Regions from separate parts of the Staphylococcus lloydii genome, predicted to be linked through region 1. Evidence: predicted binding sites of a transcription regulator. Region 1 holds the regulator's gene; the other holds the start of a gene.
The links. Region 1 encodes LexA, which represses DNA repair genes until DNA is damaged. Its sites were predicted from a motif close to CGAACATATGTTCG; they were not measured.

Region 1 (6,351 bases):
AGTTAAGACCCATAATTGCTGATAATCTTAACGCTGGTTTTAAGTAGTCACTAAATACGAAGAAAGTTGCACCATAAGGATGTAAACCGCCGTGTGCAGCCATACCATTAACGGCAGCTCCCATTGCAAATTCACGTACACCAAACCAAATGTTTTTACCTTCTGGAGTTGTAGCATTAAAGTCATCAGAATCTTTAACGTTTGATTTGTTTGAACCAGCTAAATCGGCTGAACCACCAAAGAATGAAGGGACAGTTTTACTAACTGCTTGGATAACTTCGCCAGAGTCAGCACGAGATGCGCCACTGTGACCTGCTTCAAATTCAGGTAAAGCATCACGATAATTTTCTGGTAATTTACCGCTAATAGCTAATTTAAACTCTTCGCCTAATTCAGGATATTTTGAAGCATATTCTTCAACTAATTTGTTCCATGCTTCTTCATTTTCATTTGCGCGTTTTAACATGTTTTCTTGGAAGATTTCGTAAACTTCTTCTGGAACATTAAAACGTTTTTCTGGATCTAAACCATAATTTTTAAGCGCAAGGTTTCTTTCGTCTTCACCTAAAGGAGCACCATGGACACCATGTGTACCTTCTTTATTTGGTGCACCAAAACCGATAACTGTTTTAACTTCGATCATTGTTGGTGCATCTTGACCTTTAGCTTTTTCGATTGCTTTATCGATAGCATTTAAATCATTACCATCTTTAACTAAGATGTGGTTCCAACCATATGATTCAAAACGTTTTTTAACGTCTTCAGAGAAAGCTTTATTTAAATCACCATCAAGTGAAATATCATTTGAATCATATAAAACGATTAATTTGTCTAATTTATTATGACCAGCAAATGATGCTGCTTCGTGAGAAATACCTTCCATTAAATCACCATCTGAAGCAATTACATAAGTGTAATGGTCAACAACTTTAGCATCTTCTTTATTGAATTTACCTGCTAAATGTTTTTCAGCTAAAGCTAAACCAACTGACATAGCTAAACCTTGTCCTAGTGGACCAGTAGTTACTTCAACGCCATCAGTGTGTCTAAATTCTGGATGACCTGGTGTTTTAGAACCCCATTGTCTAAATTGTTTTAATTCTTCAAGTTCTAAGCTTCCTGATACATGTAATAAACTGTAAAGTAAAGCAGAACCATGACCTGCAGATAATACAAAACGGTCTCTGTTAAAGTAATCTTTTGATTGGGGATTGAAATTCAAGTGGCGAGTCCATAAAGTATACGCCATTGGTGCTGCGCCCATAGGTAAACCTGGGTGCCCTGAGTTTGCTTGTTCAACAGCATCGATACTCAAAGCTCTAATAGTATCAACAGCTAATTGGTCTTTTTTATTAAACATCTAAACGACTTCCTTTCTTAAGTAGCATAACACAACTACTATTATAACTTATTTATCTATTAATTTAAAAAAATAAGATTAGTTTTTGTTATTATCTTGTTCAGTTTCATTTTTTTTATCTAATTTCTGTTTAACTTTATCCGGCGTAACATCATTACCCTCTGGATCAATCACTCTTGTGTTTTCAATTTGTTGTTTGAAACCTTTTCTAAAAGATTGCAAATAGGCTTCTCTAAGCTTTGATTGTTCTTTCGCTTCAGCTTCAGTCAAGCCAGATTCTTTTTTCTTTTTTGCTAATTCATTAATTCTATCAATATCAACTTCTTTATTACTCATAGCAATACCTCCATGCTTTGTTACTCTTAACAAATAGTATCAAAAAAGTGAACGAAACTAAATGTTTTCGCTCACTTTACCATATCTATCTATATAAGGTTGTTATCGAATTATTGCAATCGTTTGGTTCGGTGTATGTTCGTCATTTTCGTCGCTATTTTCATTGGCTTTTACTTCATTTGCTAATGTATCCTTTGATTGATTTGTTATTTTATGGTCCGTCATTTCGTACGTTTGTTCTGATTTATTGTTAAAATCTACTGATAGCAAAAAGATTGTACATAGTATCATAGTGGCTAAAAGTACGATTAAATAAGTTTTATATTGGTTTATATATTGTTTAGTCATTTTCTTCACTCCTAGAACGTTTGTTTGTATTAATAATTTATCAGAACGCTTGTTCTATGTCAACATAAAAACGAACAAATGTTTGTAAAAGGTTACAACACATGCTATAATTAAGACAAATTAATTTAGGGAGTGCCTATTATGAGAGAATTAACTAAACGTCAAACAGAAATTTTCGATTATATTAAGCAAATCGTTCAATCTAAAGGATATCCACCTAGTGTTCGTGAAATAGGAGAAGCCGTAGGTCTTGCTTCGAGCTCAACAGTCCATGGACATTTATCAAGATTAGAAGAAAAAGGTTACATTCGTCGTGATCCTACAAAGCCACGTGCTATAGAAATTGTTTCTGAATTATTAGGTGAATCTGTTAATACTGAAGAAACGATACATGTGCCTGTCATTGGTAAAGTAACTGCTGGTATTCCTATTACTGCAGTTGAAAATGTCGAAGAATATTTCCCTTTACCAGAACATTTCACATCAACACATAATAGCGATATCTTTATACTAAACGTTGTCGGAGATAGTATGATTGAAGCTGGTATTTTAGATGGAGATAAAGTTATCGTCAGAAGTCAAACTATTGCCGAAAATGGAGATATTATTGTAGCTATGACAGAAGAAAATGAAGCTACAGTCAAAAGATTCTATAAAGAAAAAACACGTTATAGACTGCAACCAGAAAATAGTACAATGGATCCTATATATTTAGAACAAGTAACAGTGCTTGGTAAAGTTGTTGGTTTATTTAGAGAAATGTAATTTACACTAGACACTCTCATAAAATTAAATATCTTGTTATCTAAACAATAAAAATAAGCGATTGTGCATATGCGCAATCGCTTATTTCTTTTCTAAGACGTCTTTAATTCTTTCTAATATATCGTCTTTGTTCTTTTGTTTTTTAGCTTTCATAAGCATCTCATCCTTACTAAATAAAGATACCCTGAAAAAATTTTGATAAACCTTAATTTGTATAATTTTCAGTCCAATAAGGTTGATTATCAGAATTGAATGCTACACCAACACCTAGTTTATTGTAAGTTGTGCGCAAAATATTTTTTCTATGACCGAGTGAATTCATTAATCCTTCATGAGCGTATATACTATCAACTTGACCATAGGCTAAATTCTCACCAGCTGCATTGAAATCGATATTATCTGACTTAAGTCTATCGAATGGGGAGTTACCATTTAAATCCGTATGATCAAAATAGTCATGCTTTGCCATATCCTTACTATGTTTTCGTGCAGTATTAGATATTGCAGCATTATAAGTTAAAGTTGATAAGTTGTGTTGCACGCGTTCAGCATTAACAAGATCAAAATTTTGTAGTTCGAAACTCTTTTGTAAATCATCAGATGGCGCACCATATTGACTACGCAAACGATTTTCCATTTGATTACTTACCAATAAAATCGATGTTAAATTATTGTTGTTGTGTTTGTCATAAAATGCTGTTGTATAAATATTATGTTTTTTAAAGGTATCATATTCTTTATTATCAATTTCGTATCGTACGTTACCTTTACGTTTCTCAGTAATAGGTTTACCCAAACGTTGACGCACTACATTTTTAGGAGAACCATATTTTATCTGAGATTGTGATGATATTAAGTTTTGGTTAGTATACAAACCATTAACTTTATTATCAATGTAACTTACCATAACAAAATCATGATAGTCTTTTGTATGATAACTATACCATTTAGTACCGTATTCGTTCGTTGTTATCCTTTGTGCTTTACCTAATTTACTTTCAACCTGTGATTTCGTCATATTCATTTGAATATTATTTAACGCAAATTCTTGTTCGCTTGGAACTTTCAATACATTATTAGCAGTATTGTCATTATTTGTCCAAGCATCAATTTTAGTTCTAGCTTGTTGTTGGACATGCATCATAAAGTCAGGTTCTTTAATAGGTAAAACAATTATTAACCCTAGAAATAAAACAATATAAAATAATAGTTTTCGGATGTTCAACACCTACTAAAATTTAGTCTTTATCACCGTTGAAAATAGAGTTACGTACTATTACATAATCTACCTTTCTTAATGAAGTTAAATCGTTGCCGCCAGCATATGAAATTGAACTTTGTAAATCTTGTTGCATTTCTACTAAAGTATCTTTTAAAGACCCTTTATGTTCAACAAACATTTTTTTACCCTCGACGTTTTTATGTTCACCTTTTTGGAATTCAGAAGCACTACCAAAGTATTCTTTGTATAATTTACCTTCTAATTCAACTGTTTCACCAGGTGATTCTTCGTGGGCAGCAAATAATGAGCCGATCATTACCATAGACGCTCCAAAACGCATAGATTTCGCAATATCACCATTCGTTCTTATACCACCATCAGCAATAATTGGTTTACGCGCTGCTTTACTGCAATGATTTAATGCTGATAATTGCCAGCCACCAGTACCGAAACCTGTTTTAATTTTTGTAATACAAACACGACCAGGTCCAATACCAACTTTAGTAGCATCTGCACCAGCATTTTCTAACTCACGTACGCCTTCTGGAGTACCAACATTACCAGCAATAACAAATGTATCAGGTATATGTTTTTTAATATGTTTAATCATATTAATAACTGAATCAGAGTGTCCATGAGCTATATCAATTGTAATGTACTCTGGAATTGCGTTTTCTGCTTTAAGTTGTTCAACAAATCCAAACTCACGTTCTTTAACTCCTACTGAAATTGACGCAAATAAACCTTGTTCCTGCATTTTGTTAATAAATGGAATACGCGCTTCTTCATCAAAACGGTGCATGATGTAGAAATAATCGTTTTGAGCGAACCATTCAGCTAATGATTCATTCATTACAGTTTGCATATTAGCAGGAACTACAGGCAACTTGAAAGATTTTGGCCCAAATTTTATTGTAGTATCACATTCTGACCTACTATTCACGATACATTTATTCGGTATAAGTTGGATATCTTCATAATCAAAAATTTTCATAATACATAAACCCCTAACATTTTTATTAAAACAACTATTTAATGGTAAGTTTTTTCGCACATTAATGAACAAAATCGTAGTTTCAACTATTAAAAACAACGATTTTTACGAACAATCAATGTTGCTTTCTAGTACCAATAGATAATATACATTGTTTTATATTAAATGTAAACGGACTTTAGTACGAATTTACCAACTAGATTTTTTAACACCAGGAATTTGGCCTTTGTGTGCGTGTTCACGAAAAGCAATTCTAGACATTTCGAATTTTCTCAACACGCCTCTAGGTCGTCCTGTAACTTTACAACGACGTGTTAATCTCGTTGGCGAAGCATCTCGAGGTAATTTGCGTAAAGCTTCATAATCACCTTTCGCTTTCAATTCTTTTCGTAATTCATAATATTTATTAACGAGCGCTTCTCGCTTTTGCTCTTTTGCGATTTTAGATTTTTTTGCCATAATAATTTTCTCCTTTCAAATCGTAATCGTTACGTTTTAATATTATCATATAATTTATATTTCGCAACAATAAAATTTCATTCTACGTATTATGATTTGGATGAATTGATTTATTTCAAAATTTATCATTGAATTATTGCGCTTAATATTACCTTATGATAAAATTTTAAATCGTAAACATTACTAATTAGAGAAAGGATGTTATATTTTGCGCGTAAACATAACTTTAGCTTGCACTGAATGCGGCGATCGTAACTATATAACTACAAAAAACAAGCGTACTAATCCTGAAAGAATTGAATTGAAAAAATTCTGCCCAAGATTAAACAAATATACGTTACATCGCGAAACGAAGTAAAAGCATTAATTTAATCTTATCTTTTTTAATACGACAAAAATCACCACACATGTGGTGATTTTTATTTTTACTAAACAAAATCTTCTATATTATAGAAGAAAAAATACATTTGAGTAATTAAAAACTTCAATTGTAACCACAAGTGAATTGCCACTTAGCATAATAGTGGCTAACTTTGAATCACATTCAATATAAGCATAACGACAGTATCATAAGTTACTAAATAGTAAGAGAGCTAACCCGTAATGGATTAACTCTCTTACTTTTATTATGGGCTTTTACGCCGCAAAGTCTTTAACTATTTTCTTTTTATTAATCAGCAACTTGTAGATCTACGTCATTAATATCAATACCTAACGCTTTTGCTACACCTTTACCATAGTTTTCGTCTGCTTTATAACAATGACGAATATGTCTATGTTGAACTTCTAATGTAGTGCCTTGCATTTCATTTGCTGTATTTTCAAAGATACGTTCTTGCTGTTCTTTAGATTGTAATCTAAATAATT
Region 2 (6,351 bases), 570 kb from region 1:
TTCTTGGTGTGCACAAACAAGAAAATCGTCTGAATTCGTTATATTAAAGTCACGTGGGAACTCTCCACCACTATGTGTAATGTTAACTAATTCAAGAGAAGACCCATCAGTTGATACTTTAAAAATTGCTATACTGTCATGTCCTCTATTACTTATATATAAAAACTGTTGATCGTGAGAAAGTCTGACCCCAGCTAATTTTGTATCTCCGGTAAAATCTTCAGGTATTGTACTATGTCTTTCGACTTCTTTAAACTTACCATCTTTATAACTCACGACACTGACAATATTTGATAATTCATGTACGACATAAGCATAATGATTATTATCGTGAAATGTGATGTGACGAGGACCATCAGCTGGTTTAAATTCAGTCACAGCATATTCTGTTAATCCCTGTTCTCCATATTGATAAGTCACTACTCTATCAGTTCCTAGGTCCATAGCAACTACATAATTATCAGGCGTCGTATCTAATAAATGTACATGTGGATGCTCTTGTCTGTCACTAGGTCCTACTGGATAAGTGTGTTGTAATTCTTGTATCAGTTTGATTACTTTTCCTGTCGTCGTGTCTAATTCATATATACGAGCTAATCCTGCTCCATAAACAGATTCAAATAAAAATTGGCCGTTTGGAGAAACTGACACATAACAACCTGTTCCAGCAGTAGATTCAAGACATTTATTTATTAAAGTTAACTCACCATTATCACCAATTTTGAAACTTGCAATGCCGCAATCGTCTCCTTCTCGCGTAATGGCATATAAATATGAGTTATATTGAGCTAGGTATGTAGAAGCTTCAACTTCATATCCAGTTTCTATTGTAGCAATTTTACCTGATGCTTCATCTAACTCAAAACGGTAAATGCCTTTTCCTTCTTTTTTAGTATATGAACCAACATAACCTATTGTTGTCATGAAAACCCCTCCATTATCGATATAACTTCATTTTATTAAAGTTAACACAGAATAACAATTAATTAAATTACATACTTAGCTATTTAAATTAGCCCCGTTAAAGTAACCATTGTACATTACTGACAAATAGACAAATTAAGGTTTCGATGTTAATCTATGTAGGTTAAATTGCATCGTTATATTTTCATGTTCATGTTTTTAAAATTTGTCGGTGCCTCTGCACTATTAAAACCACGAAAACGGGTGAATCTAATTATGACATTTTTGGCAATCATCATTTTTGTCCTAACCCTAGTCTTAGTTATTTGGCAACCTAAAGGGCTAGATATAGGTATTAGCGCTGTTATTGGCGCTAGTCTTGCTCTATTAACTGGTGTTGTGAATTTCACAGATGTTATTGAAGTAACACAAATTGTTTGGAATGCTACGTTAACTTTTGTAGCACTTATTCTAATCTCTTTAATTTTAGATGCTGTTGGTTTTTTTGAATGGTCGGCTATCTATATGGTTAAAGCATCGCGTGGCAATGGTATTAAAATGTTTATCTATATTATGTTACTAGGTGCAGTTGTAGCTGCTTTTTTTGCCAACGATGGGGCCGCACTTATTTTAACACCCATTGTTTTAGCGATCGTACGTACATTAGGTTTTAATAAAAAAGTAATATTCCCATTTGTTATTGCAAGTGGATTTATTGCGGATGCCACTTCATTACCTTTTACGATTAGTAACTTAGTTAATATCGTGTCTGCAGATTATTTTAATATTTCTTTCATGACGTATTTTAGCCACATGATTCTGCCTGATTTAAGTGCGTTGTTAGCAAGCATATTCATCTTATGGCTTTACTTCAAACGTTCGATACCGCTTCAATTCGATGTACAACAAGTTCAAAACCCGCGCTCTGCTATTAAAGATTATCGTCTGTTTAAAATTTCTTGGATAGCATTAGTATTTTTACTTGCTGGTTATTTAATTAGTGAGTTTGTGCACATACCTGTTTCATTTATTGCGATATTTGTGGCTGTTATTTTCATTTTATTAGCACGTAAATCGCAGGCGGTTCATACTAAAAAGATATTAAAAGAAGCGCCATGGAATATCGTTATTTTTTCCATCGGTATGTATCTTGTCGTCTTTGGTTTGAAAAATGTAGGAATCACCCATTTATTAGGTAATGTATTAACATTTATTTCTGACCATAATTTATTTTTAAGCATTATAGGTACTGGATTCATTTCTGCGTTCTTATCATCCATCATGAATAATCTTCCAACTGTATTAATCGATGCACTTGCCATTAATCAAGCAGACGTTACTCATATGGTTAAAGAAGGTATGATTTACGCAAATGTTATAGGTTCAGATTTAGGACCTAAAATTACACCTATTGGTTCATTAGCGACATTGCTATGGTTGCACGTACTTACTAATAAAGGAATTAAAATATCATGGGGAACTTACTTTAAAACTGGGATTGTAATTACTCTACCGGTATTATTCATTACTTTAGTAGGTTTATACTTAACACTCATAATTTTTAAATAATATAGCATTCAGGTCGAGTCATATTTAGATGACTCGACCTTATTTTTGTTGCTAGTATTTTAATTTATCGTCATATCAAGCGTTGCTTCAATATTTCTTTGTACTATTCTATAAAAGCACTTGCAATTATACGAACACATGTTCTATTATTGTAGTGAGGTGATTCTATGATTCCAGATAAATATAAAAAAGAAACCGATTATAGAAAGATTCCGAGAGAATATCTATCTAAAGATATTCCTATGGGTAGAGGCATGGTTAAATGGGCCCCCTTTGCCACGTTACCCGAACAGTTCGAAACAATTCAAAACTATATCATTGATCAAAATAAAATTGACCGCCCTATCTTATCGGACGATCAATTAAACGACTTAAATATTCATTTGCACCAGTCTTTGCATAACAACCGGCCAGTTCAACTTGAGTATTATCAAGAAGGTTGGCTCAAATCATTATCGTTAACGATTAAACATATCGATATGATAAATATGTATCTGACTGGCATCACACATAATGATGGTGAAGAGATTAAAATTTCACTATTCGATGTCACGAAGATACAACAACTATAGTACTAATAAGTAACATATTGCATAGTTTAATTAGCTATATTAAACTTAATCGAATACCCGTAACAATGCCTAATGCGTATAATTTCACAGACGCACTAAATTGATATAAAAAAATAGAACACATTACGTGTTCTATTTTTATAATTAATTATTAGCTTCAATATCTGATACAATTTCTTTTGTTTTACTTTCAATATCTTCAAAGTCTTTTTTGAAAATATAAGCAAATACTACTGCACCAACACCAGCTAAAAGTGATACAGTTAAGATTGTACCAAGTACAAATTTGATTAAACCTTTAATAAAATTCAACATTCTGATTCACCTCAATAATTTATTAACATCACTATCATTAATGATAGCATACTTAAAAGCATCAATAAAAGTATACCCATTATTAGAATATATATTCTAGTAAAAAAACATAACCTTCTATGATATGCTTAAACTATTAAAAGTATATTTCTGTTAAGGTATCATATCGAATACTTTACTTAGCATTTACATAATATCATAAATTGAAAAATAGCGATATTATTATTGATTAGGACATAACAAAAACGACTACTATAAAAGTAGCCGTTTGCTATTAATAAACTTTAGTTATTCCACCAAGTTGCAACTGCTGATTTAACTGCATCATAATAATTTCTCATAATATCACCTCAAAGAGTTAATAAATAATTTATCATTGATGTTAAGTTCATCATATTACACAACTATAAATAATTGCAATTAATATAAAATTACATTAAAGTTACAATTTTGTCATATCAAGTAACGATTGGAGCGTAGTTAATCATGCAAGATGTAAAATCAGACATAATGACTCATAGAGGTTCTCATTTTGATTTGGGAGTGAAAACTGCCCAATGGATGCAACAAACCCCACTCTTAAAAAATAGAGAGCAAGAATGGCGTAAGCGTATGCCACGCTTTGATATCAATATAAAAGAAACATATAATATATTCCAACTTTATGCGCCACACATATGGGAAGAAATTATGGGTATGCAAGAAGTATTAAATTTACCTACTCGCCAAATGCTATTAAATTTTGCACACTATCGTTTTACACCATTAAAAAATAGTGGTTGTACTGTCTTTCTTGGCAATGATTATATGGTTAGAAACTATGATTACCATCCGGCAACATACGATGCACGTTATTTGTTATTCCAACCAAATGATGGTGGTTTAGCACAAATTGGCCCTACTTCACGCGTTACAGGCCGTATGGATGGTATGAACGAAGCAGGATTAGTTATGGCTTATAATTTTATGCATCGTAAACATCCTGGTGACGGCTTCGTCTGTTATATGATTGGACGTTTAGTCTTAGAATATTGTAAGGACGTACCTGAAGCAATCCAATTATTAAAATCATTGCCCCATAGAAGTTCTTTCAGTTATATTGTGATGGATAAAAATTTAAATCACGCTATTGTTGAAGTAACACCTAGAGCTATAGATGTTAGATATGATAAAACATGTACGAATCATTTCAAATTGCTCACACACGAAAATAGAAACTATACAAAAGAATCGTCAGATCGCTTAGATAGACTCATTGCCCATTCACCAGAGCAATTCTCAAAATATGATGCGTTTAAACTTTTTAATAACCCTAATAACGAAATCTATAGCAAATTATTTAATAGTTGGTCTGGAACAATACATACTAGTGTGTATGAACCACAGTCCATGTCGGCTTGGATTGCTTTAGGTGAAAATAATCAACCAACACGCTTTAATTTCCAACATTGGTTAGACGGTCAATCACTTGAGCTGCAAAATTTCACAGGTCACATAGATACAGAGCTAACCTTTGCCACATATTAATTAAAACGCTTCTCTAGTCAACGAAATTAAAAACACTCCTTTTAAAGCACTACGCTACGCTAATGTGTGCTTTGAAAGGAGTGTTTTATATTATTTAATATGGATATTACCAGAATTCGTATAGAATTCTAAGACATTGTCGCTATTGCCAACTTTACCGTTTTTAAAATATTTATTATCTACTTGTACTTTACCATCATCAGGATTTAATTTTAGCAAAGTATCTTTAGGTTTCGTTGCATAAGACATGAGAATATTACCTTCGTTAGTCGATGCTTTAATGTCAGAAGTGCTTTTCATATGCGTCAATTTAATGTTGCTACGTTTGGATAATAACAGCGCACTTTTTAATAATGAATTTTTTACATTAATTTCTCTAGTTGTTTTAATATCACTATTTTTTATGACACAATCACGTATATATACCGGCGCAGATTTCGAACGGAATTTTAAGTTTTCGAACTGCGTATGCTTCACGTATAAACCGTCGCCACCATTATAAGTCGTTTTAATATTAACTTTACCTAAATTTAAGTCGCTAATATGAATTGTTTCCGAATTTAAATTCATGTTTAATGATTTTTCTTGCTGCTTAGGCACTGTAATAGTTAATTCACTATCCATTTTTCTAAATGGGTTAAAATTTAAACCGTAATGGTCTTCATTATTATTTATTTCGCTAATTTTTAAATGGCCATTGTGCTTATCAATTTTAATATCTTTCGTACCTTTATAACTGATTGATAAACGTTTACCATGTTTTACATTAACTTTCGCAAATTTCGTATTTACATTTAAAGAATTAATCGTTTTATGGTCAATATTTTCATGTGCTTTATTCGTTTTATTATCTTGCTTTTCAAATGTGAACCAGGAAATGCATGCCAGTGAAAAACAAATGACAAATAAAACCAATCCACTGATGAATAGCTTCTTCATTTAACTGCACTTCCCTTAATATTTTTTATGTTCCAGCGTAAATATTTTAAAATAATACGATAGACTAACTCGGCTAGTTTTAAAATTAATACAAATAACATGATACCTAACCCTGAGTATGAAAAGGCAAATAAATAATTACTGACAGCTAAACTTATGTTGCCATTAATTAACCCATGTACAATAAGTAAAACTGGTGAAATAAAAAATAACAAAGCGATTAATAACAATATAAACATAAAAAAGGCCACAAAAATCATAGGAATCAAAATAATAAGTAATGAGACAATGCCCATACCTAATGAAGCCATAATTGCTTTAAAGATAGTTTGCGCGTTTGTTCTATACTCAGCGTAGCTAATAGCATTTTGTGCCATGATTTCTTTTCCAATTATTTTTGGTGACTCTAATTCACCCATAATTTGATATTCATTTTTACCTTTTTGTTCTTCTTCAAAAAAATACTCTTCATACTCATACATTTTTTTATCCCTATCTTTTCTAGGTAAATGATTGAGTTCTTGTT

Region 2: the regulator LexA is predicted to act here: its motif matches at 2,604-2,617, upstream of ISP08_RS04545 (YolD-like family protein).

The regions. Positions count from the first base shown of each region.
Region 1 covers NZ_CP064056.1:1,519,748-1,526,098, forward strand. Annotated here, with positions in the region: gene tkt (transketolase) at 1-1,360, opposite strand, end outside; gene ISP08_RS07430 (DUF896 domain-containing protein) at 1,439-1,696, opposite strand; gene sosA (DNA damage-induced cell division inhibitor SosA) at 1,799-2,044, opposite strand; gene lexA (transcriptional repressor LexA) at 2,186-2,809, shown strand; gene ISP08_RS07445 (CAP domain-containing protein) at 3,015-4,037, opposite strand; gene guaC (GMP reductase) at 4,048-5,025, opposite strand; gene rpsN (30S ribosomal protein S14) at 5,215-5,484, opposite strand; gene rpmG (50S ribosomal protein L33) at 5,693-5,842, shown strand; gene ISP08_RS07465 (catalase) at 6,155-6,351, opposite strand, start outside.
Region 2 covers NZ_CP064056.1:952,686-959,036, reverse strand. Annotated here, with positions in the region: gene pglS (6-phosphogluconolactonase) at 1-924, opposite strand, end outside; gene ISP08_RS04550 (arsenic transporter) at 1,180-2,472, shown strand; gene ISP08_RS04545 (YolD-like family protein) at 2,640-3,044, shown strand; gene ISP08_RS04540 (hypothetical protein) at 3,189-3,359, opposite strand; gene ISP08_RS04535 (C45 family autoproteolytic acyltransferase/hydrolase) at 3,846-4,886, shown strand; gene ISP08_RS04530 (DUF4097 family beta strand repeat-containing protein) at 4,977-5,825, opposite strand; gene ISP08_RS04525 (HAAS signaling domain-containing protein) at 5,822-6,351, opposite strand, start outside.